DNA from 3 places in the Pseudomonas sp. MONT-RG-20F-20-E-7-02 genome. Region 3 is predicted to be linked to each of the others. Evidence: riboswitches for the same ligand, from Rfam matches in the RefSeq annotation. Region 3 holds a riboswitch; each other region holds the start of a gene.
The links. Region 3 has a riboswitch for cobalamin ahead of L8I05_RS02975 (ABC transporter substrate-binding protein). Riboswitches for the same ligand answer to the same signal wherever they lie in the genome.
Positions count from the first base shown of each region.

Region 1: it holds a riboswitch for cobalamin, as region 3 does, so the genes downstream of both, L8I05_RS08825 (CbtB-domain containing protein) here and L8I05_RS02975 (ABC transporter substrate-binding protein) in region 3, are expected to answer to the same signal.
Region 2: it holds a riboswitch for cobalamin, as region 3 does, so the genes downstream of both, cobO (cob(I)yrinic acid a,c-diamide adenosyltransferase) here and L8I05_RS02975 (ABC transporter substrate-binding protein) in region 3, are expected to answer to the same signal.

Region 1 is NZ_JAKNQN010000002.1:839,573-849,800, forward strand. Features, by position in the region: gene cobN (cobaltochelatase subunit CobN) at 1-903, opposite strand, end outside; gene cobW (cobalamin biosynthesis protein CobW) at 907-1,971, opposite strand; cobalamin riboswitch at 2,064-2,264, opposite strand; gene L8I05_RS08820 (hypothetical protein) at 2,426-3,103, shown strand; cobalamin riboswitch at 3,189-3,395, shown strand; gene L8I05_RS08825 (CbtB-domain containing protein) at 3,490-3,678, shown strand; gene L8I05_RS08830 (CbtA family protein) at 3,690-4,397, shown strand; gene L8I05_RS08835 (cobalamin biosynthesis protein) at 4,394-4,786, shown strand; gene cobM (precorrin-4 C(11)-methyltransferase) at 4,857-5,603, shown strand; gene nfuA (Fe-S biogenesis protein NfuA) at 5,797-6,381, opposite strand; gene L8I05_RS08850 (acyltransferase) at 6,441-7,463, opposite strand; gene L8I05_RS08855 (fatty acid cis/trans isomerase) at 7,528-9,834, opposite strand; gene metH (methionine synthase) at 10,001-10,228, shown strand, end outside.
Region 2 is NZ_JAKNQN010000001.1:344,703-354,930, reverse strand. Features, by position in the region: gene cobC (alpha-ribazole phosphatase family protein) at 3-578, opposite strand; gene cobT (nicotinate-nucleotide--dimethylbenzimidazole phosphoribosyltransferase) at 575-1,630, opposite strand; gene cobU (bifunctional adenosylcobinamide kinase/adenosylcobinamide-phosphate guanylyltransferase) at 1,627-2,148, opposite strand; gene L8I05_RS01585 (cobyric acid synthase) at 2,747-4,198, opposite strand; gene cobD (threonine-phosphate decarboxylase CobD) at 4,195-5,184, opposite strand; gene cbiB (adenosylcobinamide-phosphate synthase CbiB) at 5,177-6,085, opposite strand; gene bluB (5,6-dimethylbenzimidazole synthase) at 6,082-6,732, opposite strand; gene L8I05_RS01565 (cobyrinate a,c-diamide synthase) at 6,729-8,132, opposite strand; gene cobO (cob(I)yrinic acid a,c-diamide adenosyltransferase) at 8,129-8,740, opposite strand; cobalamin riboswitch at 8,819-9,067, opposite strand; gene L8I05_RS01555 (sorbosone dehydrogenase family protein) at 9,167-10,228, shown strand, end outside.
Region 3 is NZ_JAKNQN010000001.1:660,775-671,002, forward strand. Features, by position in the region: gene L8I05_RS02970 (iron ABC transporter permease) at 1-342, opposite strand, end outside; gene L8I05_RS02975 (ABC transporter substrate-binding protein) at 339-1,349, opposite strand; cobalamin riboswitch at 1,465-1,659, opposite strand; gene L8I05_RS02980 (hypothetical protein) at 1,766-2,200, shown strand; gene L8I05_RS02985 (ATPase domain-containing protein) at 2,197-3,663, shown strand; gene L8I05_RS02990 (HAMP domain-containing sensor histidine kinase) at 3,673-4,692, shown strand; gene L8I05_RS02995 (aldehyde dehydrogenase family protein) at 4,848-6,239, opposite strand; gene L8I05_RS03000 (LysR family transcriptional regulator) at 6,484-7,362, shown strand; gene L8I05_RS03005 (hypothetical protein) at 7,376-7,585, opposite strand; gene L8I05_RS03010 (amino acid aminotransferase) at 7,684-8,880, opposite strand; gene uvrB (excinuclease ABC subunit UvrB) at 9,225-10,228, shown strand, end outside.

The sequences.
Region 1 (10,228 bases), on a different contig from region 3:
TTCCCAGCCGGGCTGGTTGTCCTGGGCGCAAATCGCCTGGATCACCGGGATATTGCGGCGAAACGGGCGCAAATGCGGCGCTTCGGGGCTGGATTGGGCAAAGCCGGTGGTGTTCAGGATCACCGCCGCCTGCACGTCATCCAACAGGTCCTCGACCACCGCGAGGCAGCCGGGCTCTTTCAAACTGGCCACCGCCATCGGCAACGGGTTAAGGCCCGCTGCCTGCAAGCGCTGGCAGAACACGTCGATAAAACCGGTATTGGCCGCCTGCAAGTGCGAGCGGTAGAACAGCACCGCTGCCACGGGCCAGTCGGCATTCCAGTCCGCCTGCCAATCGTTCAGTCGAGCGTTGGCGTTGTGCGGGTGGTAAATCGCGGTGCGCGGCAGGGTTTGCGGCTCGGCCCAGGCGTAATCGCGGCCCAAGCAGGTGCTGGCCAGGCAGCGATAAAAATCCAGTGCGTTGCCCAGGCCGCCTTGGCGCAGGAAGTGCCAGAGGCGGTCGCGCGCCTCCTCGCCCACGGTACTCAGACGGCTGAGTTCCGGGTCCGGGCGGTCATCGCCGGGCACCAGGATCAGTTGCACGCCGCGCTCGGCCAACTCCACCAGGCGCTCGATGCCGTAGCGCCAATAACCGATGCCGCCGTGCAGCGAAATCAGGATGACCCTGGCGTGGCGCAATACCTCATCGACGTACAGGTCGACCGAGGCATGGTTTTGCACCTGCATCGGGTTGGCCAGGCGAAAACTTGGGTAATCGTCGGGCAGCTGTTGGGCCGCCTCGGCGAGCAGCGCCAGGCTGGAGTCGCCGCTGCACAGGATCACCAGTTCAGCGGGGGTTTGGCCTAAGTCGGCAATATTGTCGTCGGAGACAAAACCACCGGGCTGGGTCCTGAGCAGGTGCATGGGTTAAACGCTGAGGGCGGCGCGCAGTTGCGCTTCGAGGCCCACCGCATCCAGCTCCTGGCCGATCAGCACCAGGCGCGTGATGCGCGCTTCGTCGGCGCCCCAGGCACGGTCGAAGTGTTTGTCGAACCGCGTGCCCACGCCCTGGATCAACAGGCGCATCGGCTTGTTCGGGATCGCGGCGAAACCTTTGACGCGCAGGATGCCGTGCTGCACCACCAGTTGAGTCAGGGCGTCGAGCAGCAGGGCTTCGTCAGCTTGAGGCAGGTCGATGGAGATGGAGTCGAAGGCATCGTGATCGTGATCATCGTCGTCACCGTCATGGTGATGATCGTGATGGCTGTGGCGGCCGTCGATGTGCTCTTCGGAGCCGGCGCCCAGGCCGATCAGCACGTCCAGTGGCAGGCGGCCGCTGCTGGCTTCGATGATCTTCACCGCTGGCGGCAGTTCTTGGGCGACTTCCAGGCGCACGCGGGCCAGGTCTTCAGGGCTGATCAGGTCGGATTTGTTGAGGATCACCAGGTCGGCGCTGGCCAGTTGGTCGGCGAACAGCTCGTGCAGCGGCGACTCGTGGTCCAGGTTCGGGTCGAGTTTGCGCTGGGCGTCGACCTGGTCCGGGAAGGCGGCGAAGGTGCCGGCGGCCACAGCCGGGCTGTCGACCACGGTGATGACCGCGTCCACGGTGCAGGCGCTGCGGATTTCCGGCCACTGGAAGGCTTGAACCAGCGGTTTAGGCAGGGCCAGGCCGGAGGTTTCGATGAGGATATGGTCGAGGTCACCGCGACGGGCAACCAGTTCGCGCATGACCGGGAAGAACTCTTCCTGCACGGTGCAGCACAGGCAGCCGTTGGCCAGTTCGTAGACGCGGCCGTTGGCTTCTTCTTCGGTGCAACCGATGGAGCACTGCTTGAGGATTTCACCGTCGATGCCCAGCTCGCCGAATTCGTTGACGATCACGGCGATGCGACGGCCCTGGGCGTTGTCGAGCATATGGCGCAGCAAGGTGGTTTTGCCCGAGCCGAGAAAGCCGGTAACGATGGTGACGGGGAGTTTGGCCAGTGTTTTCATCGGATGCCCTTTGGGGCGGGCATACGGGACGAGGGGCCCTGCGGCGGCGCGCAGAAGCGGATTTCGTCACCGGATCACCCCGCCCGGTTGAATTGGAAAATCGGTTGCGAGGCAGGTCTCCTGGCTTGGGGCTTGCGGGTCTTGCGACCGGCGCTGGCTGCGCCTTCCCGCCGTATTGGCAGTGGCGTGGCAGTCAGTTGAACCCTTCACAGTTGCGGGGGCAGCCGCGGCTTGGACCGCGTTCCCTTCTTAGCTTCGGCGTGGGCCGAAGAACCTCGAAGGTGCAAGGCTACGCAGTGCAGGGAAACGGGTCAATGTTGATTGATACACGGACCGGGACGCTCGCCGCCAAGCGGGTTGAAATACTTCCAAATCTTTTCAACGGAATGCACCCGGAACGCAATCAATGCAATGGGCACATAGAAGCGACACTCACCCTAAAATGGAAATAATCATGTCGCTCTCAATCTCCCCCTCTGTCAATTCACATTTGCCCGTCTCTCCCCTCACCCAACAAGCAGCGCCAACAACTGCAATTTGGAGAGAGCCTATTAGCCAACTCCAGCCACGGGAACTGGCGCAAGCGCTGCAAACCTATTTTGATGCCATGATCGACCCGCGCTTCGGCGAGACTATTACCAAAGCGTCCCTCCAGCGAGTGGCAGATGGACTACCGCTGAACGGGGTGCCCCCCACACAAACGCAGATCGAGATCGCCCAGGAAGTATTGAAGCGTAAAGACCTGTTCCAGCAGTTGGACTTCACCAGCGGTAAGGACGGTAAAGTCAGTCGAGACGATCTCGCAACTGAAACAGGTAACTTCCAATACCTGAGCGATCAAGCACTGATCACCCTGGTTGGCAAAAATTTCAATGAGTACGGCGGCGGCGACACATATGTGAACTTCACCGAGTTGCGAGAAGCCGCCGGTGAACTGCCAAGCGCCCAAAAATTTAGTCCGCAGGCGCGGGGGGTCGCTCAGGAACTGCTCAAGCGCACAGAGTTGCTGGACCGGTTGGATATCGGCGTAGGCTTTTTGGGGTTCGCAGGCACACAAGATCAGCGCTTCGATCTGCGCAACGTTGAGTACACACGCATGCACAGCTCTCCCCAATCCCGTTACCCAGACTGATCGATTCACCCCGTTGGCCGACAGCGGCTCCCGAATGTCGAGAGCCGCAAACCTCTATTTGACGCCTATCCCCCGCCCATGCTCTCCTACACATCTTGTTTCGGGTGCCCTTCACAGGGTGAAACGGGAAACCGGTGAGTCATGCCTGCGTGACGAGTCCGGTGCTGCCCCCGCAACGGTAAGCGAGTGAAACGTCAGATCCACTGTGCCTTTTACGGCATGGGAAGGCGATGTTTTCAAGACCCAGCGTCCCTCGCAAGCCCGGAGACCGGCCCGAAAAATCACATAACAAACCCGCGGTGGGCGGGCGCTGTTCAGACTCTGCGTGCCTGGCTCGCGGGGTTTTCATGCGCTCGTTTCACCCTGACACCCTGAAGGGACGCGCCATGTCGATCATCAGCAGCACCTCGCACGCCACCAGCAGCACCGCCACCTTGAGCCAACGCCTGACCGCCGCCATCGGCGCGTCGATCCTCGGCGCGTGCCTGGTGTATTTCGCCGGCTTCTCGCACATCGAGGCAGTGCACAACGCCGCCCACGATACCCGCCACAGCGCCGCGTTCCCGTGCCACTGAGACCTGCCGACATGATCAAGCGTATCGCCCAAACCGCAGGTTTCACCGGCTTGCTGGCCGCCCTGCTGCTGACTCTGCTGCAAAGCTTCTGGGTCGCCCCGCTGATTTTGCAGGCGGAAACCTATGAGAATGCCCCCGCCGCCGCCGAAGTCGTGCCCCATGCACACGCTGATGGCGCCGCTGCCCACACCCACGATGCCCAAGCCTGGGAACCTGAAGACGGCTGGCAGCGGGTGCTGTCCACCACCGGCGGTAACCTGGTGGTGGCGGTCGGTTTCGCCCTGATGCTGGCCGGCCTCTACACCTTGCGCGCGCCAACCCGCACGGCTCAAGGGTTGCTGTGGGGCCTGGCCGGTTACGCGACGTTTGTGCTGGCACCGACCCTGGGCCTGCCACCGGAATTGCCGGGCACCGCTGCCGCCGACCTGGCACAGCGGCAGATCTGGTGGATCGGCACCGCAGGTTCCACGGCTGCCGGTATTGCGCTGTTGGTGTTCGGTCGCAACTGGCTGCTGAAAATCCTCGGCGTGGCGATCCTGGCCGTGCCCCATGTGATTGGCGCGCCGCAGCCTGAAGTGCATTCGATGCTGGCCCCGGAAGCCTTGGAAGCGCAATTCAAAATCGCCTCGCAATTGACCAATGTCGCCTTCTGGCTGGCCTTGGGCCTGATCAGCGCCTGGCTGTTCCGCCGCAACCGTGACACTCACTACTCGGCATGACCTTGGTGGTCGGCATGGGCTGCCAGCGCGGCTGTGATGTTCACACCCTGCTGGGCCTGTTTGACGCTGCCCTCGCCGAGGGCGGCATCGAGCGCCAGCGCATTACTGCGCTGGCCAGTATCGACCGCAAGCGAGATGAACCGGGGCTGCTCGCCCTGGCGCAGGTGTTGAACTTGCCATTGCAGTGTTTCAGCGCCACGCAATTGGCCGTGTTTGAACCGCGCCTGAGCCACAAATCCGCGCTCGCGTTTGCTCACACCGGCTGTTATGGCGTCGCCGAGAGCGCCGCACTGGCCCTGGCGGAACAGCTCTGCCATGGCCCTGCCCGCCTGCTGATCACGCGCAAAAAAGTCGCCCAGGCCACCTTTGCATTAGCCTGCGCCGACTAAAAACCCGATAATCGCCCTTCTCGATCATGAGCAATTTTCATGCTCGCCCGTTTTTCAACAGGAATTCCCCATGACCGTCTACTTCATCGGCGCAGGCCCCGGCGACCCGGAATTGATCACCGTCAAAGGTCAGCGGCTGATCCGCAGTTGCCCGGTGATCATCTACGCCGGTTCCTTGGTGCCGGCAGCAGTGTTGGAAGGTCATCAGGCGGAACAGGTGGTCAACAGCGCCGAATTGCACCTGGAACAGATCATTGAGCTGATCCAGGCCGCCCACGCCAAGGGCCAGGACGTTGCGCGCGTGCACTCCGGTGACCCAAGCCTGTATGGCGCGATTGGCGAGCAGATTCGTTATTTGCGCGAGTTGGGCATACCGTTCCAGATCATCCCGGGCGTCACGGCGGTGGCGGCGTGTGCGGCGTTGCTGGAGACGGAGCTGACCCTGCCGGATATCGCGCAAAGCGTGATCCTGACCCGCTATGCGGATAAAACCAGCATGCCGGCCGGTGAAGACTTCGACAGCCTGGCGCGCCACGGCACGACCATGGCGATTCACTTGGGCGTCAACCACCTGGACAAGATCGTCGCCGAGCTGCTGCCGCATTACGGCGCAGACTGCCCGATTGCCGTGGTGCACCGGGCGACGTGGCCGGATCAGGATTGGGTGGTGGGTACGCTGAGTGATATAGCCGAGAAGGTCGCGGCTAAAGGTTTTCGGCGGACGGCGCTGATTGTGGTCGGGCGCGTGCTGGCGAATGATAGCTTCAGTGAATCCTCGCTGTACCGTGCAGGCCACGCGCACCTCTATCGCCCCTGAATGTGGGAGCTGGCTTGCCTGCGATGGCGATGTGTCAGTCGGTAATTCTCTTGGCTGGCTTATCGCTATCGCAGGCAAGCCAGCTCCCACAGTTGATCCTGTTTGGCAGGAATACCGCGCAAGGCACTGAATTTAAAGCATAAAAAACGGCGCTCACGGGGCGCCGTTTTTTTGTTCGCAGCGAACACCTTACTCAGTAGTAGGCGTTTTCTTTCTGCGTGTGGTCAGTCACGTCACGTACGCCCTTGAGCTCGGGAATGCGCTCGAGCAGGGTGCGCTCGATGCCTTCGCGCAGGGTCACGTCCGCCTGGCCGCAGCCTTGGCAGCCGCCGCCGAACTTGAGGACGGCGATACCGTCTTCGACCACGTCGATCAGGCTGACCTGGCCGCCGTGGCTGGCCAACCCTGGGTTGATCTCGGTTTGCAGATAGTAGTTGATGCGCTCGTTGACCGGGCTGTCGGCGTTGACGTTCGGCACCTTGGCGTTGGGCGCCTTGATGGTCAACTGGCCGCCCATGCGGTCGGTGGCGTAGTCGACCACGGCGTCGTCGAGGAAGGCTTCGCTGAAGTTGTCGATGTACGCGGTGAAGCTTTTCAGCCCCAGGGCGGTGTCTTCAGGCTTCTCTTCCCCGGGCTTGCAGTAGGCGATGCAAGTCTCGGCGTATTGGGTGCCGGGCTGGGTGATAAAGACGCGGATGCCGATACCCGGGGTGTTCTGCTTGGACAGCAGATCAGCCAGGTAATCGTGGGCGGCGTCGGTAATGGTTATGGCAGTCATGGAAACTCCTCACAGGCTTGCCGCCAGTTTACGCCAAATTATTACCCAGATACAAAGTCCTAGTATTTTTGTCGGGATAAATTCGACCGTTCGTCGCCATCAAACCAGCCTTTAAGCAGACGATAACTGCCCTGCTCAAGCCATCGGTAGCTGCCCAGGGCGCCCAGGCCGATGATGACCACGCACATGGCCAGCACCGCATACGGGTTAAGGCCGTAGCGCTGGGCAACATAGCCACCGGCCGAGAGCACCAGCACGTGCAGCAAATACACGGAATACGAGCAGTCCCCCAGCACTTTGAGCAACCGATTGTTCGCGAAGAACCGCTCCAGCGCCATGCACGCAACCACCAGCACCGCGCTGGGCAAGCCCCAGGTCAAGGCGCGCGGCGATGCCGGCCAATGATAGATGGCCAGCAGTGCAGCGGCGATGCCGAGTAGCGGCAACCACACGCCCGGCCGGATCCAACCCTGGCGGTACAGCATGCCAATGCCGATGCCCAGCAGGAATTCGACGACAATGTCCGAGCGATAGAACGTGCTGATCCAGCCAAACGAGGTCCAGGCCTCGCACACCGCGAACAGCAACGCCGCAACCACCAACAGTCGCCACTGCCGACGAAACAACAGCGCCCAGGCAAACAGCAGGTAGAAGAGCATCTCGTAGTTGAGTGTCCAGCCGACATTAAGGGTCGGGTACACACCATAGCCACCGGGATTTTCCGAGGGAATAAACAACAGCGACATCAGCACATGGGCGGCATCGACGCTCTGGTCCGGCAACATTGGCCGGGCGACCACCACCAGCAACGCCATCAACAGCGTGTAGAACCAGTACGCGGGCACGATGCGCAGCAGGCGGTACAACAGGAAGCGCCAGGGTGGCAGGTCCTTGTCCTGGGTAGACAGGAAGATCACCAGGCCGCTGATGACGAAAAACACATCCACGCCCGCAGCGCCCTTTTCCACAAATAATCTTCCCAAGGCGGTATCCGCCTTGAAACCGAAGAAAATCTGCATAAAGTGGTGCCCTACCACTGTCCAGGCCGCCAACGCGCGCAGCGCCTGTACCGAGATCAACATCGTCCGCCACCCTTCCCAACTCATCGACATGAAGTTGGGACCGTGACGGACGGTCAAAGGTCGATCAAAGATTCTCGTAGCGGTTCATGTCCAGCACGCCTTCTTCCAGTGGCGTGGTTTCGCGGATGTACTGCGACAAGTCATGGAAATATTGCCAGAACAACGGATGGCTGCGCCGTACGCCCCATCGGTCGACGATTTTTTCAAAGCGCTTGGCGTCCTTGGCATTTTCCATCGCCGCAACAAACGCGGGCACTTCCTGCGCCGGAATGTTGAACATGAAGTTCGGATAACTGCTCAGCACGCCAGGATAAATAGTCAGCGTATCCAGCCCCGGTTGATAGCGATAAGCCTCACCCAGCAAAAACGCGACGTTACTGTGGGCACGGTTGCGCAACAGGCTGTAAACCACCCGCTTGCCGCTGGCGGTCTCAACGCGCAGCATGGTGGCCTCTGGCAACTGGTCGATCACCTTGAGCCCCGCCGCCGGGCGCGAGGTCAGGCGACTCAGCGCCTGCTCCGCATCCTGCAACGCCGGCTCGATCCCATCGCGCGAGCAATAGGCGCCGGTGCAACGGTTGATCGGGTCCGGGCTGGCGTTGAGGTCGCCATAACGCGTCAATAACTGATTGGCAAAATCACGCTTCGGGTGTTTTTCATCCAAATGCAGCCCAGTCGGCTTGTCATCATCGATCGCTTCATAATCCAGCCACAGCTTGAGCTTGCCGCTGTTCTGATACCAATCATCCATAAAGTCATCGCGGGTATCGGCGGGCATCAAGCGTAGAAAGTTCTGCTCGGCACCATTGCGAATCAAATCGAAGTACAACCGCGTCTGGGCCTGGTGCGAAACGTTGCCGAACACATCGAAGTTCACCGCCAACTGATAATAGGTGCGCTCCAGCAACGGGTAATCGAACAGCCACATGGTTTGCGGCACCTCGCCGATCAGGCCTTTGGTCACCGAAGCGCTGTCGAAATGTCGGAATATGCTCAACAAGGCATTGTCATTACCAGCCCACAAGGTCGACCAACTCGGCGGCGGCACATCCGCGTAGCTGTCACGGCGCAAGGCCTCGTACTGATTGCGTTTGTCACGATAGGCCAGCCACAGGCTCAGCACGCTGCCCACATCATCGTTCTGCCCCGGCATCGCCAGCAACGGCGTGGCCTGGCCACGGTAACGCGCGTCGGTGATGTACAGGTCGTGGTCCGGGTCCTGGAACAGGGTCCAGAAGTTGTCACGGATCACGTCCGTCGCGATTTGCCCACGGCACACCGGCCCGCGAATAAAGGTGCGCACGAAGTATTCGGCGTTATCGAGCATGAACTGGTAACGCGCCTTGGCCGGAATCGCCTCAAAGGTTTCGAACGGGTTGGCGCGGCGCCCCGGGCCGTAGCCCGGCAAGGCATTGACCTGCCAGTCGCCGGCGTAGAACAGCTGCTTGATCCGCGCCATTTTCGCGGCGCTGAACGGGTACGTGATGTGGGTTTTATGCACGATCACGCCCTGTACCGGCCACAGGCGGTAATAGACCTGGGTGCCGGGGTCATCGTTGGGGCGACGGGTGGCGATCAGGTCAATCGGCTGGCCGCTCGGCGTGCGCGATCGCACCCACTGGAAGAAATGCCCCGGCTCGCCGTTTTCAAAATAGATGTGTGCCAGGAATAGATGCTCATACAGCCAGCGTGCCACCAGGCTTTCGCGGGCGCCCGGCTGGTTGAACAGGTTTTCCCATTGCTGCACCTGCAAGGCTTCCTTGGCGCTGGGTGCCAGGCCTTGCTCATCAATCGGGGCGCCGGATGCCAGCCAGCGCTGCAGCGTCTGGTATTGCTGGTCGGTCAGGCCGGTCACCGCCAGCGGCATGCCTTCCTTGGGATGGGCGCCGGCGTAGGCATCGAATTCGCCGGGCATGGCGCACATGTTCTGGCGGTTTAGGCCGAGCACGATGTCGTCGGGCAATTTGGCGTTCGGCTCAAGCGGCGCGTTATGCCCCAACTCCAGCATGCGCGCCATCAAGGCCGCCTGGCTGCCCTGGGCGTCGAGCACCGAATAGAAGCCCTTCTGCTGCCAGGCCTGCTTGCCGAAGGCGTCATAGAACAAACGGGTGGTCGGCGTGGCCTGGCTGCGTTCGCCGTCGTAGACGGGCACTTTGGTCGCGCCACGGGCCGCGCCCTCGGCACTGCCCAGGTTAAGTTGGCACGCGGAGTCGTAGCAGGCATGGCAGGCCACGCACTTTTCGGTGAAGATCGGTTGAATGTCGCGGGTGTAGGAAATAGCCGGGGCGGGACTGTTTTCCGGTAAAACGTCTGCCTGGGCAGTACTGGCGATCAAGGCCAGGACGGCGCTGATGATGAGGCGAAGTGACATGTATCCGGTCCCGATTCAATGCGTGCGGTCTATAAGTGCCGGCAAGTCTACCGGGCCAGGACAGCCCCCAACATGAACGATATTCATGCAAAACCTGTACATGCTCTAAATCGGCACAGGTTTGTTATGATTCACGCCCTCCGAAATGCCTGACCAGAGTAGTCCCATGTCCGATCGTAGCGCTCGTCTGCAAGCCCTTCACCAAGCCCTCAAGGAACGTATCTTGATCCTCGACGGCGGTATGGGCACGATGATCCAGAGCTACAAGCTTGAGGAAAACGACTACCGTGGCAAACGCTTCGCCGACTGGCCGAGTGACGTCAAAGGCAACAACGACCTGTTGGTGATCACCCGTCCGGACGTGATCGGCGGCATCGAAAAGGCCTACCTGGAT
Region 2 (10,228 bases), 320 kb from region 3:
CGTCAGATTCCTTCCTTTAACACGCCGTCGGCCGCCACTTGCAGGCTGAACAGCCCGCCGTGGCCGACTTCGACATTCAGCAATTGCTCCCGAGGCAAGCCACGCGCCTGCGCCAGCAGCAGGCGCATCACGCCACCGTGGCTGATCAGCAAAACACGCTCACCGGCATAGGCCTGATGCAGACGTGAGACGGCGCCGAGAACACGCTCGGAAAAGTCGCTGACGCGCTCGCCCTCGGGCGGCGTAAAAGCGTACGGATCGGCCCAGAACCGGCCCAGCCCTTCAGCGTCGGTCTCCATCAGCGCTGCGGCGCTCTGCCCTTCCCAGGCGCCGAAGTGCAGCTCCTGCAGATCCTTTTCCAAGCTCACCGGCAGATTCAACCGCGCGCCCAGCTCATGGGCAAACAGCGCGCAACGTTGCAGCGGCGAACTGATCAACCGGTCCCACGGGCCCTGTTCCAGCACGGCGGCGCGCATCTGCGCCCAGCCCCTGGCCGTCAACGCATCGTCGAGGCTGCCGCGCAGGCCACCGCCCAGCTCGGTTTCGCCGTGGCGCAGCAGGTCCAGGTGCAAGATCATGCCGGGCGATCTGCCACGGCCGCTTCGGCGAACGTCGCCATCTGCCCGTGCAGCGCACACGCCAGGCGCAACATCGGCACGGCCAGCGCCGCGCCGCTGCCTTCACCCAGGCGCAGACCCAGCTCCAGCAACGGTTGCGCGTCGAGGCTTTGCAGCACATGACGATGGCCTGGCTCGGCACCACGATGACCAAACACCAGCCACTCACGGCATGCCGGGTTCAGGCGCGTGGCAACCAAGGCGGCGACCGTGCAGATAAACCCGTCCACCAGCACCACGATGCCTTCCTGGGCGCAGGCCAGATACGCCCCCACCAGCGCGGCAATTTCAAAACCGCCGAGGTTGAACAGCGTGTGCAGTGCGTCACCCCGTTGCCCGGCATGCAGCGCCAGCGCGCGTTCAATGACGGCCACTTTGTGGCTGACGCCCTGGGCATTCAAACCGGTGCCCGGGCCAGTCAGGTCACTCACCGCGCAATCGAGCAACGCGCACGCCAGGGCGCTGGCGGCGGTGGTGTTGCCGATGCCCATCTCGCCACCGATAAACAGCTGCGCGCCGTTATCCAGTGCACGGCGTGCGCTGTCGCGACCGGCTTGCAGGGCCAGGCGCCCCTGGGCCTCAGTCATGGCCGGGCCGTTGACGAAGTTGGCCGTGCCCGCGCCGATGTTCAGGTGGCGCACACCGGGCAGATTCAGCGACGGCGTGACCGTGCCAAGGTCGACGACTTCCAGCTGCGCATCCAGCTGCCGCGCCAACACACTGATGGCCGCGCCACCGCTGACAAAGTTGTGCAGCATCTGCCCGGTCACTTCCTGGGGAAATGCCGACACGCCTTCTGCGACCACGCCGTGGTCACCGGCGAAAATGGCGATCCATACGTGATCTACCAGCGGCTTGACCTGGCCTTGCAGCCCGGCCAGCTGCACCGCCACGGCCTCCAACTGGCCGAGAGAACCGGCCGGTTTGGTCAATTGCTGCTGGCGAGCCAGCGCTTGTGCATGTGCCGAAGCATCGACGGCTTTACAGGGGTTGAGCCACCAGGTGTCAGTCATAACGCAGTACCTTTCAAAGTCAGGGGCAGGCCGGCGACGGTCAGGACAACGCGCTGACACCGCTCGGCCAAGGCTTGATGCAGCCAACCGGCTTCATCCACATAGCGGCGAGTCAATTCGCCCAGCGGCACGACACCCAGACCGGTCTCGTTGCTGACAAACATGATTTCCCCTGGCAACGAAGCCAGGGTTTCCAGCAGTTGATCGCGCTCAAACGCCAGGCGCGCCGGGTCTTCAAGCATCAGCAGATTGGTCAGCCACAGCGTCAGGCAATCCACCAGCAGGCAGCGCTCGGCGGATGCGTTTTCGCGCAACACGCGCGCGAGCTCGACCGGCTCTTCGACCAGCCCCCAGTGCTCGGGACGGCGCTGACGATGCAGCGCGACGCGCTCGTTCATCTCGCCGTCCAGCGGTTGGCTGGTGGCAATGTAGATGACATCCAGGCCGCTCTCACTGGCAAGCCTTTCGGCGAGCCGACTCTTGCCGGAACGGGCACCGCCGAGGATCAGTTGATACATGGGAAGGCACCTTTATCGGCCGGCCGAAAGTTTGAGGCGAACACTGTCCAGTGTGGGAGCGGGCTTGCTCGCGAATGCGGTGTGTCAGTTACAAATGAGCTGACTGAACCACCGCATTCGCGAGCAAGCCCGCTCCCACATTTAAGGTGTGGTGCATCAGATGAATAGGGGTTGGCTGGCAGGCCGCCATCGCAGGCAAGCCAGCTCCCACAGAAAGGCAGATTGGCTTTTGATCTAGCTTTTGATCTGGCTGTAGATCTGGCTTTTGATTTTGATCTCAGGCGCCCCGTTAAACCACGCTGGCCGAGCGCAGGCTTGAATCCGTGGGTAACCCGGCAGGACGCCGGGTTAGCCGCGCTGGGCCAAGGATGGCCCATCGCGGCGGCCCACGGATTCAAGCCTGCGTTCGGGCACACCGAGCCTGAGCGAGGTGCCGAGTGGTGGGGCGAGGACTTTTTGCTTACTTTTTGGTCCCTCAAAAAGTGAGCCGCTGTAAGAGCGGAACCATAGGTGGCCGTGACCCAAGGAATGGATATATACACCGCCCCACCGCCATCGCAGGCAAGCCAGCTCCCACAGAGGAATCGGATATACACCGTCAGATCCCGCACAGCTTACGCAGCAAATCGGTGTCCAGATGGTTCTCCACAAGGTCCGCCAACCGCTCGATATCGCGCTCGCGCAAGGCGTGGTAATCCACCTCTTGCACGTCTTGCAACCCAGCCCAACGCAGCAACGCACTGCACGCCGCCGGGGTCTCGAACAGGCCATGCAGATAGGTGCCAAGAATCTGGCCGTCTTCACTCTGGGCGCCGTCAGTGCGGCCGTCATCGAGCAGCACGGCGGCGCGCGACAAGGCATTGCCTGCGGTCACACCCGCATGGATTTCATAGCCGCTGACCTCCGCGTCCTCGAGCAACAAGCGCCCACGCACATTGCGCAACTGCTTTTCTTGTTCCAGCGTCGTACTGAATGCCAGCAAGCCCAAGCCTTCACTCGACCCGGCAGGCCCTTCCAGCCCAAGCGGGTCGTGCACGTGTTCACCGAGCATCTGCAACCCGCCGCAAATCCCCAGCACCTTGCCGCCATAGCGCAAGTGCCGGGCCACTGCCGTGTCCCAGCCGTTGGCGCGCAGGTAGGCCAAATCACTGCGTACACTTTTCGAGCCGGGCAGAATGATCAGGTCAGCGGCCGGAATCGCCTGGCCGGGCCCGACAAACTGCAGGTCGACCTGCGGATGCAGGCGCAGGGGGTCGAAATCCGTGTGGTTGCTGATGCGCGGCAACACCGGCACCACCACCTTGAGCACTTGCGCGGCCTTGTCGATCTGGCGCTGGTCGATGCCGTCTTCGGCCTCCAGGTGCAGGTCCATCACATAGGGCAACACGCCGACCACCGGTTTGCCAGTGCGCGCTTCCAGCCAATCGAGCCCTGGCTGCAGCAAGGCGATATCGCCGCGAAACCGGTTGATGATGAACCCCTTGACCCGCGCCTGCTCCGTCGGCGAGAGCAATTCGAGGGTGCCGACCAGATGGGCAAACACACCACCACGATTGATATCGGCGATCAGCAGCACCGAGCAATCCACCGTCTCGGCGAAGCCCATATTGGCGATGTCGTTGGCGCGCAGGTTGATCTCCGCCGGGGAGCCTGCGCCTTCCACCATCACCACCGGGTAGGCCGCGCTCAACCGCGCGTGGGAGGCCAGCACCGCTTGCATCGCGATGGCTTTGTAGTCGTGATAGGCCACGGCGTTCATGCTGGTGACGGCACGGCCGTGGATGATCACCTGGGAACCGGTGTCACTGTTGGGCTTGAGCAGCACCGGGTTCATGTCGGTGTGCGGCGCCAGGTTGGCGGCCTGGGCCTGTACCGCCTGGGCGCGGCCGATCTCGCCGCCTTCAGCGGTGACGGCGCTGTTGAGCGCCATGTTCTGCGGTTTGAATGGCACTACGGCGATGCCCTGACGCACCAGCCAGCGGCACAACGCAGTCACCAGGGTGCTTTTGCCCGCGTCGGAGGTGGTGCCTTGCACCATCAGCGTACTCATACAGCGTCCTTGTAGGCGGCCAGGGCTTGATCGAGGCGCAACCAATCCGCCTCCGTGTCGGGCAGGCCAAAACGCAGGCTGCTGTCGTGAATAAACAGGCGCAGCAGGATGCCGCGCTGGGCCATGAATTCGTGCATGCGCTCGGCGTGCGGCGTGATCAGCCACTGGAACAACGCGCAGCCACCGTGAGGCTGAAAGCCATGGCGCTCAAGCAGGTCAAACAAGCGCTGGCCGGCGTCGATACAACGCTCTCGCTGTTGCACATGCCCCGCCGTATCGCGCAGGCACACCTGGCCAAGCACCCGCGTCGGCCCACTGACGGCCCAAGGGCCGAGCTGTTCGGCGAGCAACTTGAGCAGCTTGCGTTCCGCCAGCACAAAGCCCAGGCGCACGCCGGCCAGGCCAAAGAATTTGCCGAACGAGCGCAACACAATCAGGCCGACTTGATGGGCCTGGCTGGCCAGGCTCAATTGCGGCGTCACGTCCATAAACGCTTCGTCCACCACCAGCCAGCCGCCGCGCTGGGCCAGCCGCGCGTGCCAGTCCAGCAGGCGTTGCGGGCTCAGGCTGAGGCCGGTGGGGTTGTTCGGATTGACCACCACCAGCACGTCGAGGCCGTCGAGAAAGAAGTCGACTTCCTGCTCCTGCACTTCGCGCACCACGTAACCGGCGCGGCGCCAGGCTTCGGCGTGTTCGGCATAACACGGCGACAACACGCCGACCTTGCCGGAGCGGCGCAGGCGCGGCAGCAATTGAATTGCCGCCTGGGAACCCGCCACCGGCAATACGTGGGCGGCGCCGTAGTACTCGCTGGCGGCCTTTTCCAGGCCGTCATCGGTTTCAGGCAACCGCGCCCAGGCCCGCAGCGGGATCTCGGGGATCGGCCACGGCCAGGGCGCGAGGCCACTGGACAAATCAAGCCAGTCCGCCTCGGCAATCCCGTACTGAATCACGGCCTTACGCAGCCGGCCACCGTGCTCAAGCATAAAATTGCGCCCCCGCGCAGAGGATCAACAGCCATAACCATACGCCGCGCTGCACCAGTTGCCAGCCACGGTCGATGGCGTCGGCGTCTGCCGCCGGGCCTTCGCCCAGTTGCGGACGCTGATGCAGCTCACCGTGATAGATCGCCGCGCCGCCCAGTTCAACGCCCAATGCGCCCGCACCCGCCGCCATGACCGGCCCGGCGTTGGGGCTGTCCCATGTCGGGCCCTGGGTGCGCCAGCATTTAAGCGCCAGGCGAGTTTTGCCGAGCACGGCGTAGGTCAATGCCACCAGGCGTGCAGGAATGTAGTTGAGTACATCGTCGATTTTTGCCGCCGCCCAGCCAAAGCGCTCGAAGCGCTCGTTGCGATAGCCCCACATGGCGTCGAGGGTGTTGCTCAGGCGGTAAAGCACCACGCCCGGCACACCGGCGACGACAAACCAGAAAATGGCGGCAAATACGGCGTCGCTGCCGTTCTCCAATACCGACTCGGTCGCCGCGCGCGCGACTTCGGTGCGGTCCAGCTCGCTGGTCTGGCGGCTGACCAGATAACTCACGCGCTTGCGTGCCTCATCCAGATCATCGCCACGCAGGGCCTGGGCCACCGGAATCACATGCTCGCCGAGACTGCGCATGCCCAACGCCAGGTACAGCGCCAGAATCTCCAGGACCCAGCCGATATACGGCGCCCATGACAGTGCAGTCGCCAGCAGGGTCAGCGGCACCACCGCGATAAACCACGCGGTCACGCCGTGGCTGCGCCAACCGCGCCCGCCCGTGTTGAAGCGTTGCTCGATGCGCCCGGCAAAATTGCCGAACGCCACCAGCGGATGCCAGCGCCTGGGCTCGCCCAGCAGCGCATCCAGCGCCACCGCAGCGACACACAGCAAGGCCACACTCATTGACTCACTCCCCACACATTCTCATACAACATGTCACTCAGCGGCCGTGGTTCGGTCCAGCCTTCGAGTTGCAACATCGGTGCCGAGTAGAACTCCGCCACCGGCCCGAGGCATAACACCGCCAGGGGTTTTGCGCCGGGCGGCAAGCCCAGCAGGTCGGCCAGGGCTTGCGGTTCGAACAGCGAAACCCAGCCCATCCCAACGCCCTCGACGCGGGCGGCCAGCCACAGATTCTGAATCGCACAGGACAGCGACGCCATGTCCATTTCCGGCAAGGTGCGGCGGCCAAAAATATGGCGCTCGCGATCATCCATCAGCGCGGCGACCAGCACCTCGGCGCAGTCGTGGATGCCTTCGACCTTGAGCTTCATGAACTCATCGGAGCGCTCCCCCAGGGCTTCGGCGGTGCGTACGCGCTCTTCTTCCACCAATTGCTGGATTTGGCCGCGCAGGGCACGGTCGCTGATGCGGATGAATCGCCAGGGCTGCATCAAGCCGACGCTGGGCGCCTGGTGCGCGGCCTGGAGCAGGCGTTGCAGCAGTTCGGGGGCGACGCTGCCGCCGGTGAAGTGGCGCATGTCGCGGCGTTCGGCGATGGCGCGGTAGACGGCCTGGCGGTCGGCTTGGGGGAAGGCGTTGTCTGTCATGGCTTGTTGGCGGGCAAGTCGAATCGTCGCACCGCCGCTCCCACATTTTGATTTGCGAACGCTGTCGATGTGGGAGCTGGCTTGCCTGCGATAGCACTCTCAAGGCTAGGCGCAAACAATGCAGCCACCGCCGCCGGGTTGGAGGGGAAGTAAAAGTGCACGTAGGAGGCCGTCATCCGCCCCTGCCGGTAAACCGCCTCGGCACCGCGCCCGCCATTCGGGCTCAGGCCACGGGCAATCGGCTGCCACTCGGTGCTGGTCAGGGAATGGTGATAGGTATGCCCGCGCAGCACGCCTTCCGGCAACTCTACGCTTTGCAGGGCCAGCGCCGCGAGTTTCTTTTGCATCACCGCATCGCCCTGCAGCAGGCCAACCAGCTCGGCGCGGGTGCCGTCAACATCGGTGAGCGAGTCCAGCAGGTAGAGCATGCCGCCACATTCGGCGAGCAGCGGTTTACCGGCGGCGTGGTGCGCGCGGATAGCGTTGAGCATCGGGGTATTTTCCGACAGCGCCTGGTGATGCAGTTCCGGGTAACCACCGGGCAAATAGAGGCTGTCGGCGTCAGGCAATTCGTGATCATGGATCGGCGAGAAGAAGTGCAACTCGGCGCCCATCGCGCGCAGCAGGTCGAGGCTGGCGCCATAGGTGAAGGCGAAGGCTTCGTCGCGGGCCACGGCGATGCGCACGCCTGCCAACAGCGGCTCGGCTTCGATTACCTCAGGCGCGGCGAAGGTTACCGGCGGCGGCAAGGCGACTTCGCAACTGCTGCCCAAGGCTTGGGCGGCGGCATCCAGGCGCACGTCGAGGTCATTCAGTTCGCTGGCTTGCACCAGGCCCAGATGGCGGCTGGGCAGCTCGATTCCGGTTTCACGCGACAGCGCGCCATACCAGCGCAGGCCTTCGGTGAGGCTGCCTTCCAGCAGTTGCGCATGGCGCAGGGTGCCGACACGGTTGGCCAGCACGCCGGCGAACGGCAGGTCCGGCTGGTAGCGCGCCAGGCCCAACGCCAGTGCACCAAAGGTCTGGGCCATGGCGGTGCCATCGATGACGCCGAGTACCGGCACGCCGAAGTGCCGCGCCAGGTCGGCGCTGGAGGGCGTGCCGTCGAACAGGCCCATCACGCCCTCGATCAGGATCAGGTCGGCCTCGCCCGCCGCTTCCCAGAGCAAACGCCGACTCTCCTGCTCGCCGACCATCCACATGTCCAACTGATACACCGGCGCACCGCTGGCGCGTTCGTGAATCATCGGGTCGAGAAAGTCCGGCCCGCATTTGAACACGCGCACCTTGCGCCCCAGGTTGCGGTGCAAACGCGCCAACGCGGCGGTGACGGTGGTTTTGCCCTGGCCGGACGCCGGAGCGGCGATCAGTACGGCCGGGCAATGACGGGGCTGATTCAAAGTTCGACGCCCTTCTGTGCCTTGATACCGGCCTGGAATGCGTGCTTGAGCATGCCCATTTCGGTGACGGTGTCGCCCATTTCGATCAGCTCGGGCTTGGCGCCACGGCCGGTGACCACCACGTGCTGCATCGGCGGACGGGCTTGCAGGTCGCTGAGTACTTGGTCGAGGTCGAGGTAACCGTGCTTGAGGGCGATGTTCAGCTCATCCAGGACCACCAGGCCAATGGAGGGGTCTTGCAGCATTGCGCGGGACACCGCCCAGGCGGCTTCGGCGGCGGCGATGTCGCGCTGGCGGTCCTGGGTTTCCCAGGTAAAGCCTTCGCCCATCACATGGAAGCGCACTTGCTCGGGAAAGCGGCGGAAGAACAACTCCTCGCCGGTGCTGTTACGCCCCTTGATGAACTGCACCACGCCGCATTGCATGCCGTGGCCCATGGCGCGAGCAAGCATGCCAAACGCCGAGCTGCTTTTGCCTTTGCCGTTGCCGGTCAATACCAGCAGCAAGCCGCATTCGTTCGGGGAGTTGGCGATGCGCTCGTCGATCACGGCTTTTTTGCGCAGCATGCGCGCCAGGTGGCGTTCGTCGCGGTCGGGGGAATCAGTCATGGCAGCTCTCCGTTGGGGCTGGACAAAAACGGCGGGCAGGAAAAAGAAAAAACAGACAGCCAAGCATCGCCCACCGTGATGCTGTTGGATGATCCAGGCCGGTCTCCGGACTCATGAGTGGCGTTCTCTTGATAGAAAACAGGCCAACGGCGCGCCTTCCCATATCGCGTGGATACAGTGGCAAAAGGCACCGTCTTGACTCATTTACCGTTGCGGGGGCAGCGCCGGAATCGCGGCAGCACTGTGTACAAGTGCGCTCGCTCACCGGCTTCCCTGTTTCACTCTGTCGGCACACGGCCACAGAGCACCTGGAACAAGCCGCGAAGGTTAGTGGGTTGGGGGTGGAGCGTCAATTAAAGCTGGCCTTGCACTTGAACCATCCGACTGCCGCGCTTCTCTACCCTTACAGGTATTAAGGAGAAAACCATGCACAAAACCAGACTCGCCTTACTGATCATGCTCGCCGGCACCCTCGCCGCCTGCGGCGAAAGCTCTACCTTGCAGGTCTCCGACGGCACCGGGCCTTCGCCCAAGCTGCCGGAGCCGAATAAAACCCTGATCCCCACGGTGAACATCGCCCCGGCAATTGGCTGGCCCGACGGCGCGAAGCCGACAGCGGCCTCCGGCACTCAGGTCGCGGCGTTTGCTGAAGGCCTGGACCACCCGCGCTGGCTGTATGTATTGCCCAACGGTGATGTGCTGGTGGCGGAAACCAACGCGCCGCCCAAGCCGGATGATGCCAAGGGCGTTCGTGGCTGGGTCATGGAGAAAGTCATGGGCCGCGCCGGCGCCGCTGTGCCGAGCCCGAACCGTATCACCCTGCTGCGTGATGCCGATCACGATGGTGTAGCCGAAACCCGTACCGTGTTCCTGGAGAACCTCAACTCTCCGTTCGGCATGACGCTGGTCGGTAACGACCTGTATGTGGCCGACTCGGACAAGCTGTTGCGCTTCCCCTATCAGCCGGGCGAAACCGCGATCAAGGCAGCCGGCACCACGGTGGTCGACTTGCCGGGCGGTAGCATCAACCACCACTGGACCAAAAACGTGGTGGCCAGCAAGGACGGCAGCAAGTTGTATGTGAGCGTCGGCTCCAACAGCAACGTCGGCGAGAACGGCCTGGCGGCGGAAGAAGGTCGCGCGGCGATCTGGGAAGTCGACCGCACTACCGGCAAGCACCGCATTTTTGCCTCAGGCCTGCGCAACCCGAACGGCATGGCCTGGGAACCGCAGAGTGGCAAGCTGTGGACGGCGGTGAATGAACGCGACGAGATCGGCAGCGACCTGGTGCCGGACTACATTACCTCGGTCAAGGATGGGGCCTTCTATGGCTGGCCGTTCAGTTACTACGGGCAGCACGTGGATGTACGCGTTTCTCCGCAAAACCCGGACCTGGTCGCCAAGGCGATTGCGCCGGACTACGCGGTGGGGCCGCACACAGCATCACTGGGCCTGACCTTTGCCGAAGGCAGCAAACTCCCGGCGCAG
Region 3 (10,228 bases):
CCCGCCGCCCACGCCGATCAACGCCACCAACACCGCGCCGGTCGAGGCGCCGGCACTGATGCCCAGCAGGTACGGGTCGGCCAACGGGTTGCGCAACAACGACTGCAAAATCACCCCGCAGGTCGCCAGCCCGGCACCGCACGCAGCGGCGACCAGGGCGCGGGTCAGTCGGTAGTTCCACACCACGCCTGCATCGATCGGGTCCAGCACGTAACCGGCGCCCCATAGTTTGTTGGCGAGCACCTGCAACACCACGTGTGGCTCGATGGCGGTTTCGCCGATGGCCACGCCGGCGAGCACGGCGAGCAACAGCAGCGCGAGGGCGAGTAGGGTGCGGGTCATTTGCGCAGGTCGTAGCCGTCGATGGCGCCGGCCAGTTGTTCCAGGCCATCGAACATGCGCAGGCTGGCTTGCAGCGCCAGGGCGTCAATAATGATGATGCGGTTGTTCTTCACCGCGTCCATGTTGCGCGTCACCGGGTCGCTGCGCAGGAAGGCGAGTTTCTTTTCATGGTCGTCGGCCGGGTAGCGGCGGCGGTCCATGCGCGCGATCACCAGGAAGGTCGGGTTGGCCTTGGCGATGGTTTCCCAGCCGACGGCGGGCCACTCTTCATCGGACTGCACCACGTTGTGCAGGCCCAGGGTTTGGAGCATGAATTCGGGAATGCCCTTGTGGCCGGCCACGTAGGGGTCACTGGCCATTTCGGCGCTGGAGAACCACACCAATGCGCTGGCTTGCTTGAGGCCTTTGCCTTGTGCGGTGGCGACAGACTTGGCCAGGCGCGCCTTGAGTTCGTCGTTCAATTGTTGGCCGCGCGCTTGCACGTCGAAGATCTCGGCCAGTTGGCTGATGCTCTTGTAAATGGTTTCGATGTGAAACGGTTCCAGCCGCGTGCCGTCGGCGCCCACCAGATTGTCCTTGCCTTCACAGTCGGAGGGCAGCACGTAGGTGGGAATCTTCAATTCTTGAAACTGCTCGCGGGTGCCGACCACGCCTTGTGGGCCGACCACCCATTCCAGCTCGGCGGCCACCAGTTGCGGGCGTTTGGCGATGACGGCTTCAAAGCTCGGCTCGTTGTCGGCCAGGCGCTCGATGCGGTCGTTCTGCGCCTTGAACGGCGGCAACACGCTGTTGAACCACAGCGAGGTGCCGACCACGGTGTTGCCCACACCCAAGGCGTAAAGCATCTCGGTGGCGGCCTGGCCAATAGTCACGCTGCGCGCGGGCGCCTGCTCAAAGGTCTGTGTGGTGCCGCAGTTCTGCACCGTCAGCGGGTAATGCGTCGGCGTGGCGTGGGCCAGGGCACAGAAGCCGAGGCTGGCGATCAGGGCGGTAACGCGTGGCAGCATGGGGCAGTCTCCAGGTGAACCGTACGTGAAAACAGGGGAGGTACGGCGCGGAAATACACCCACGAACGCTGCAGTCTTGCAGGGCACGGATGGCCTTCCCGGACACCCCGCCGGTTAGTGGTTTTGCTTGGCCGGCAGGTCTCCTGACTGATGCGTCGTCGCCACGCTCCGGCCTTCCCGGGCAATGCCCAGTGGCGATGTGGAGCAGGCTCAGCACCTACAGTTGCGGGGGCAGTTTCGATTGGCGCAATGGGCCGCGCTTCGAATTCCCTATTAGTCCCGTGTGGGAACCGGCGCGGTATGGTAGTCGATCGTGGCGGGCAGGGGGAGCGCATTTGGCCAGTTGCTTCACAGGGGGCTCTATCTCACGAGAGAGGGTGTACCATCAATCTCTTTCCATCAGATATTAGTCAGACATGCCCACGCTTAGCGAAGAGAGCCGCCGGATCGTAGCTTCTCTGGCGCACCGTGTTGGTCCGCACGCTGACACTGCAAGCATTACCGAGGCGATTGTTTCGATTTTGCAGGATATGGGCGCAGCACTTACGCCCATCATTGGCCAGCAGGGCGTTGCCGCGCTGTACCGCCGCAGCTTCCATCTGTGCGTCTCTACCCATCCACGCCTGGCCGCCACCTTCGACAGTGTGCCGGCCGCGATGGATTTGCTTGCCCTCAAATCCGTACTCGTCGAGCAGAACGAAACCGATGCGCTGTTTTTCGGTGAGGTGTTGCTGACTACCCTCTACGAGCTTCTGACCACGCTGATCGGGCCTTCACTCACCGCACGTCTGCTGGTTGACGTGTGGCAGCCTTCTTCGAGCGACACCTCTTCGCAGGAAATTTCGCCATGAGCACCAAAGTGACTATCAACCGTCTGGCCACCGGTGTGCCAGGACTGGACGAGGTCCTGGGCGGTGGCCTGCCGGAGTTTTCGTTCAACCTCATCGCCGGCCCACCAGGCTGTGGCAAAACCACGCTGGCGCACCAGATGATGTTTGCCCTGGCCACGCCAGAACGCCCGGCGCTGTTCTTTACCGTACTCGGTGAGCCGCCGCTGAAGATGCTGCGTTACCAGCAGCAATTCGATTTTTTCGACAACGATGCGATCAACCAGTCGATCCGCTATATCAACCTGGCCGACGACACCCTGGCCGGGGATTTGGACGAAGTGTTAAGGCGTATCGTCAGCGAGGTGGAGGTACATTCGCCGTCGCTGGTGTTTGTCGACTCGTTCCGCTCCGTGGTGCTGGCCAGCCAGACCCAGCACAACCCCAACAACAACCTGCCGCAGTTCATCCAGCAGTTGGGCATGTTGATGACCACCTGGCAGGCGACGACCTTCCTGATCGGCGAATATTTCACCGAAACCGACACCAACCCGATTTTCACGGTGGCCGATGGCCTGATCTGGCTGCGCCAAAGCGTCGAGCGCAACTCGATGGTGCGCAAGATGGAAATCATGAAGATGCGCGGCCAGCCGACGTTGCCGGGGCTGCACACCTTCCGAATTGCCACCTCGGGAATCAAGGTGTTCCCGCCGGCCGCGCTCAATCGCGCCATTGAAGCGCCGTCGACGTTCCCGATCACGCGCCTGAAAATGGGCGTGCCGGCACTCGATGAGATGCTCGGCGGCGGCCTGCCGCGCGGCTATTCGCTGCTGGTGGCCGGGCCGTCGGGGTCGGGCAAGAGCATCCTGGCGGCGACTTTCCTGGCGGAAGGTGCACGCAATGGTGAAACCGGGGTGATTGCGGTGTTCGAGCAACGGCCCAACCATTCACAAAACCCCAAGCTGGCCGATTTGATCAAGAGTGGTCAGGTTGGGCTGGTGGACAGCCGCGCGCCGGACTTGTCCATCGACGAAATCGTGCAGTTGCTGCTCGGCGAGATCAGCCGTTTGAATGCCACTCGCGTGGTGATTGATTCGCTGTCGGGCTTTGAACTGGCGCTGGCGCCTACCTTCCGTGCGGACTTTCGCGAATCGCTGTCGCGCATGGTCACCGCGCTGACGTCTGCCGGTGTGAGTGTATTGATGACCTCGGAGCTGGAAGACCGTTATACCGACTTGCGTTTCAGCCCTTACGGCACGGCGTTTTTGACCGATGCGATCATCGTGCAGCGGTACATCGAAGTCGAGAGCCGTTTGCTGCGCATCATGGCGGTGGTCAAGGTGCGTGCCAGTGCCCACTCCGATCAGTTGCGCCAGTACCACATCGACGATAACGGCCTGCAGATTCGCGAGATGTTGCCGGAACAGGAAGGGCTGCTGGGCGGGCGACCGACCAAGCAGGTGTCGCTGGGAGACAAACATGTGTGAGCCCTGCTCATGAGCGAAACCGGCGGCAACAACGAAAGTGAGCTGACCACTGCTGCTCACGAACTGTTCCTGCTTGGGCAAAAAACCGTTGAGGCGCGTGCCGTGCTCGCCGCGCTGCAACAGCAACTGACGGATGCCAGCAGCCGCCTGGTGGATACCCAGCACGTTGAGCAGGTGATCGAGGCCAACCAGCAATTGGTGCTGGCGATCCTCCTCGCGCAATCGGACGCCGCCAGCCCGCCGCGCCTGGAAGAGCAACGTTTGTACCAGGAGCTGCGCGAGGCAAATGCGCAGTTGGTGATCGCCGCACTCAGCGCTCAAGACCTGCAGGCGACGGCCGAGCGCGCGCTGGATCAGCAGAAAAGCATCCTGGCGATGGTGGCCCATGAGCTGCGCAACCCCTTGACGCCGATCAGCATGATCGCCGAGCGCATGGTGCGCCTGCCGAGTGACCAGCTGCCGCGCATGCGTGAGCTGATCGAAGGCCAGGTGCAGCATATCTCGCAGTTGGTGGACGACTTGCTGGACGTGTCCCGCGTCAGCACCGGCAAGCTGCGTATCCAGCGACGCGATGTGGACATGTTGCAGATCCTCAGAAGCGCCATTGATGCGTGCGGCCCGGTGATGAGGGCGAAAAAGCAGCAGTTCGATGCGCACCTGCCTGACGGCCAATTGATGCTCAGTGGTGACCCCGGGCGCCTTGCGCAAATTCTGCATAACTTGCTGGCCAACGCCGCCAAGTACACGCCGGTAGGCGGCCGCATTGTGCTGTCGGTCAGTGCCGGGGATGAGCTGAGGATCAGTATTTGTGACAACGGCATCGGCGTCTCGGCCAAGGCGCTGCCGCTGATCTTTGACCCGTATGTGCAGGATGAACACGCGATCGGCTTCAACGGCTCGGGGCTGGGCATCGGCTTGACGGTGGTGCGAGAGTTAGTTGAAGCCCACGGCGGCAAGGTTACGGCCAATAGCGCAGGCAAGGGCAAGGGCAGCGAGTTTGTGGTGACGTTGCCGTTGCTGAGCGCCTAGTTTTCCACCGGTAAAGTCATGGTGGATTAAACGCCAGGCAGCCTCGGTCAAAGGTGGGAGCTGGCTTGCCTGCGATTGCATCACCTCAGTACAGCTGATTGACCGAGCTGTCAGCATCGCAGGCAAGCCAGCTCCCACAGGGGCTGGGAGCCTATTTACTTGCGATCCAGCCACACCGTCTGCGCGTTGCAGAATTCCCGCACACCAAAGTGCGACAGCTCCCGACCGAACCCACTCTTTTTCACACCGCCAAACGCCACCCGAGGGTCGGACACGCTGAAGGCGTTGACGAAGATCCCGCCGGTTTCCAGCCTGTTGGCAATCTCCCGTGCCTTGGCCGCGTCGGTGGTGAAGATGCTGGCGGTCAGGCCGAACTCGCTGTCGTTGGCCAGGGCCACGGCGTGGTCGGCATCGCGGGCGGTGATGATCGAGGCCACGGGGCCGAACAGTTCCTGTTTGAACGAGGTCATCTGGTCGGTGACGTTGGCCAGCACGGTCGGCTCATAGTAGTTGCCGACGCCAGGTACTTTATTGCCGCCCAGCAGCAGGGTTGCGCCTTCTTCCAACGTGGCCTGGACCTGGCCGTGCAGCTCGTCGCGCAGGTCGAAGCGGGCCATCGGGCCGACGTAGGTGCTGGTCGAGGTCGGGTCGCCCATCACCAATGCGCGGCTGGCTTCAAGGAATTTAGCGGTGAAGGCTTCCACCACGCCTTCTTCGATGATCAGGCGCTTGGCCGCAGCGCAGACTTGGCCGCTGTTCTGGAAACGCCCGATCACGGCGGCTTGCACGGCAGCGTCGAGGTCAGCGTCGTTGAGCACGATAAACGGGTCGGAACCGCCCAGTTCCAGTACGCATTTCTTCAGCGCGGCACCGGCCTGGGAGCCGATGGCGATGCCGGCGCGTACGCTGCCGGTCAGCGTGACGGCGGCGATGCGCGGGTCGGCGATCGCCTTGGAGACGCCGTCGTTGGTGACGTTGACCACTTCAAAAATGCCGTCGGCGAAACCGGCTTTGTGGAACGCTTGCTGGATGAGGTAGGCGCTGCCCATCACGTTGGGGGCATGTTTGAGCACGTAGGTGTTACCGGCCAGCAAGGTCGGCACGGCACCGCGCAGCACTTGCCACACCGGGAAATTCCACGGCATGACCGCAAAGATCGGGCCCAGCGGGCGGTATTCGATCTGGGCGCTGCCGTTATCCACCAGCGTCGGTTCCGGGGCGAGCATGGCCGGGCCGTGGGCGGCATACCATTCGCTGAGTTGCGCGCATTTTTCGATTTCGGCACGGGCCTGGGCGATGGGCTTGCCCATTTCCAGGGTAATCATCTGCGCCATATCTTCGGCTTGGTCACGCAGGGCACCGGCCAGGGCCAGCAGCCATTCGGCACGCTGGCTGACCGGCTGGCGGCGCCAGGTGCGGAAGGCAGCGGTGGCGCGGTTGAGGGCCGCGTCCAATTGCGCCTCGGTTTCGTAGGGGTAGCTGGCAACCGTTTCGCCGTTGGCGGGGTTGATCGACAGGGCGTGGGTCTGGTGAGAAATAGCGTTCATGGCACCGTCCGGCTGAATGAGTGGAATGGGTTCAGCCTACGGGGATGCATGTTTTCTGGAAACTGAATAATATTAAGCAATACATTCTCAAATTGAGAATGATTAGTGTGAGATCGTTCCCACGCTCTGCGTGGGAATGCCGCCCTTGGCGCTCTGCGCCTGACGTTGGCGCAAGGCTGTGACGCAGAGCGTCACAAGATGCGTTCCCACGCGGAGCGTGGGAACGATCACATTGGAGAATGATTTGGACCTGGTGCAGTTGGAAATCTTCAAGGCCGTTGCCGAGCAAGGCAGCATCAGCGCCGCCGCGCAGTTGATTCATCGCGTGCCGTCGAACCTGACCACGCGTATCAAGCAACTCGAGCAGGACTTGGGCGTGGAGCTGTTTATCCGCGAGAAGAGCCGCCTGCGCCTGTCGCCGGCCGGGTGGAATTTCCTCGGTTATGCGCGGCGTATTCTCGACTTGGTGCAAGAGGCCCGCGCAACGGTGGCCGGAGAGGAGCCCCAGGGCGCGTTTGCGCTGGGGTCGCTGGAGAGCACGGCGGCGGTGCGCATTCCTGCGTTACTGGCGGCGTATAACCAGAAACACGCCAAGGTCGAGCTGGACCTGAGCACCGGGCCGTCGGGCACGATGATCGAGGGCGTGTTGTCGGGGCGCCTGGCGGCGGCATTTGTCGATGGGCCGGTGCTGCATGCCACCCTGGAAGGCGTGGCGGTATTTGAGGAGGAGATGGTGGTGATCGCGCCGCTGCACCACGCACCGATCACGCGCGGGCAGGATGTGGCGGGGGAGAGCATCTACACCTTTCGCTCGAATTGCTCGTATCGCCATCACTTTGAGCGCTGGTTTTCACAGGATGGTGCGGTGCCGGGCAAGATCTTCGAGATGGAGTCCTACCACGGCATGCTCGCCTGCGTCAGCGCCGGGGCCGGCCTGGCACTGATGCCGCGCAGCATGCTGGAAAGCATGCCGGGGTTTACGGCGGTGAGTGTGTGGCCGTTGACCGACTCGTTCCGTATCCTCAATACCTGGCTGATCTGGCGTCGGGGCACGGTGTCCCAGAGTTTGAACAGTTTTGTGAAGTTGCTGGAAGAGCGCGGTCTGGTAGCCACTCAGATTTAATGTGGGAGCTTCATCAGCCGCCAAACTGGAAGGTGCCCATGGCCAATTTGGCCATAATCGCTGTTGCGCCCAGTTGCACCAGCCATAGCGCCAAGCCACCCAGGAACACACCCAGCGCCACTTGCAGCACCAGGCTTTTCTGGCGCTTGGCTTGCGGGGCGCGCGGGGTGAAGTCGTGCAGTTCGTCGCGGTCGGCGCGCAGGTCCAGGTCGTCGTTTCTCATAGGGTTCTCACAGCAAAGGGCAGTCGGGGTTCAGTCTAGTGTGTTCGCCAATAAAAAGGGGAAGCCACCGGCTTCCCCTTCGCATGACGCTGGCAGGTTTATAGAACCTGAACAATCGCCTTTGTTACCGCGCCAATGTTCGACTGGTTCAGCGCGGCCACACAGATGCGGCCGGTGTCGAGCGCGTAGATACCAAACTCGGTGCGCAAACGGGTGACTTGCTCAACGCTCAGGCCGGAGTAGGAGAACATCCCGCGCTGGCGACCGACGAAGCTGAAGTCGTGGCCTGGCGCAGCCTTGGCCAGTTCGGCGACCATTTGCTCACGCATGCCACGGATGCGCAGGCGCATTTCAGCCAGTTCCGCTTCCCACTGGGCACGCAGCTCAGGGTTGTTCAGCACCGCCGCCACAATCGCCGCGCCGTGGGTCGGCGGGTTGGAGTAGTTGGTGCGGATCACGCGCTTGACCTGGGACAGGATGCGCGCGCTTTCTTCCTTGGACTCGCTGACGATCGACAGCGCGCCCACGCGTTCGCCGTACAGCGAGAACGATTTGGAGAACGAGCTGGAGACAAAGAAGGTCAGGCCGGATTCAGCAAACAGGCGCACGGCGGCGGCGTCTTCGTGGATGCCGTCGCCAAAGCCCTGGTAGGCCATGTCGAGGAACGGCACCAGGTTCTTGGCCTTGACCACGTCCAGCACTTGTTGCCAGTCGGCCGGGCTCAGGTCGACGCCGGTCGGGTTGTGGCAGCAGGCGTGCAACACCACGATGGACTGTGGCGGCAGGGCGTTGAGGTCTTCAAGCAGGCCGGCGCGGTTCACGTCATGGGTGGCGGCGTCGTAGTAGCGGTAGGTCTGCACCGGGAAACCGGCTTTTTCGAACAGCGCCTGGTGGTTTTCCCAGCTTGGGTCGCTGATCGCAACCACGGCATTGGGCAGCAGTTGCTTGAGGAAGTCAGCGCCGATTTTCAGCGCGCCGGTGCCGCCGACGGCTTGTGCGGTGATCACACGGCCGGCGCTCAGCAGTGGCGAGTCAGCACCGAACAGCAGCTTTTGCACGGCTTGGTCGTAGGCGACGATGCCGTCAATCGGCAAGTAGCCACGGGCGGCGTGTTGCGCCACGCGAATGGCTTCCGCTTCGGCAACGGCACGCAAGAGTGGAATCTTCCCCTCCTCGTTGCAGTAAACGCCCACGCCAAGGTTGACCTTGGTGGTTCGTGTGTCGGCGTTGAATGCTTCGTTGAGGCCCAGGATTGGATCGCGTGGTGCCATTTCGACAGCGGAGAACAGGCTCATTTTTGCGGCAGCTCTATGGGGGAAGGGAGGGACGTGTCGCGCTCCAGCCGAATGCACTAGAGCGGTGCACAAACGGGGAGTTAGTATAGAGACCATCCACGCGCAGGGCGACAGCCGAAACGGCTTTTCGGCCAAGTTTTTCGGTTTATTTGCCGACCGTTAGTCTTATTGCAACATGAGTCAGCGACGGCAGGTAGGACGATTGCCTTGAAACCCGTCACATTCGCCACCACTTCTACAGCTATCATGGTTTTTTCCTGCAACCTGCGATGATTATTCGTGGGTTGCTGAGCTATTTTCGTCCTTGGCGGCTGTAGGCCCGGGGTGACTGAAAGAGGTACGTTATGTCGGATTTCCAGCTCGTCACCCGTTTTGAACCCGCCGGCGACCAACCCGAAGCCATTCGCCTGATGGTGGAAGGCATCGAGGCCGGCCTGGCGCACCAGACGCTGCTCGGGGTGACCGGTTCGGGCAAGACCTTCAGCATCGCCAACGTGATTGCGCAGACCAACCGCCCGACGTTGGTGCTGGCGCCGAACAAAACCCTGGCCGCGCAGCTGTATGGCGAGTTCAAGGCGTTCTTCCCGAACAATGCGGTGGAGTACTTCGTTTCCTACTACGACTACTACCAGCCCGAAGCCTACGTGCCGTCGTCCGACACCTTTATCGAGAAGGATGCGTCGATCAACGACCACATCGAGCAGATGCGGTTGTCGGCGACCAAGGCGCTGCTGGAGCGTAAGGACGCGATCATCGTCACCACGGTGTCGTGCATCTACGGCCTGGGCAGCCCGGAAACCTATTTGAAGATGGTGCTGCACGTGGACCGCGGCGACAAACTCGACCAGCGCGAGCTGCTGCGTCGCCTGACGAGCTTGCAGTACACCCGCAATGACATGGACTTTGCCCGCGCCACCTTCCGTGTGCGCGGTGATGTGATCGACATCTACCCGGCCGAATCCGACCTCGAAGCCATCCGCATCGAGCTGTTCGACGACGAAGTTGAAAGCCTGTCGGCCTTCGACCCGTTGACCGGCGAGGTGATTCGCAAGCTGCCGCGCTTCACCTTCTACCCGAAAAGCCACTACGTGACCCCGCGTGAAACGCTGATGGGCGCCATCGAAGGCATCAAGGCCGAGCTGGTCGAGCGCCTGGACTACCTGCGCGCCAACAACAAGCTGGTGGAAGCCCAGCGCCTGGAGCAGCGCACCCGCTTCGACCTGGAGATGATCCTGGAGCTGGGCTACTGCAACGGCATCGAAAACTACTCGCGCTACCTCTCGGGGCGCGAATCCGGGCAGGCGCCGCCCACCTTGTTCGATTACCTGCCGGATGACGCCTTGCTGGT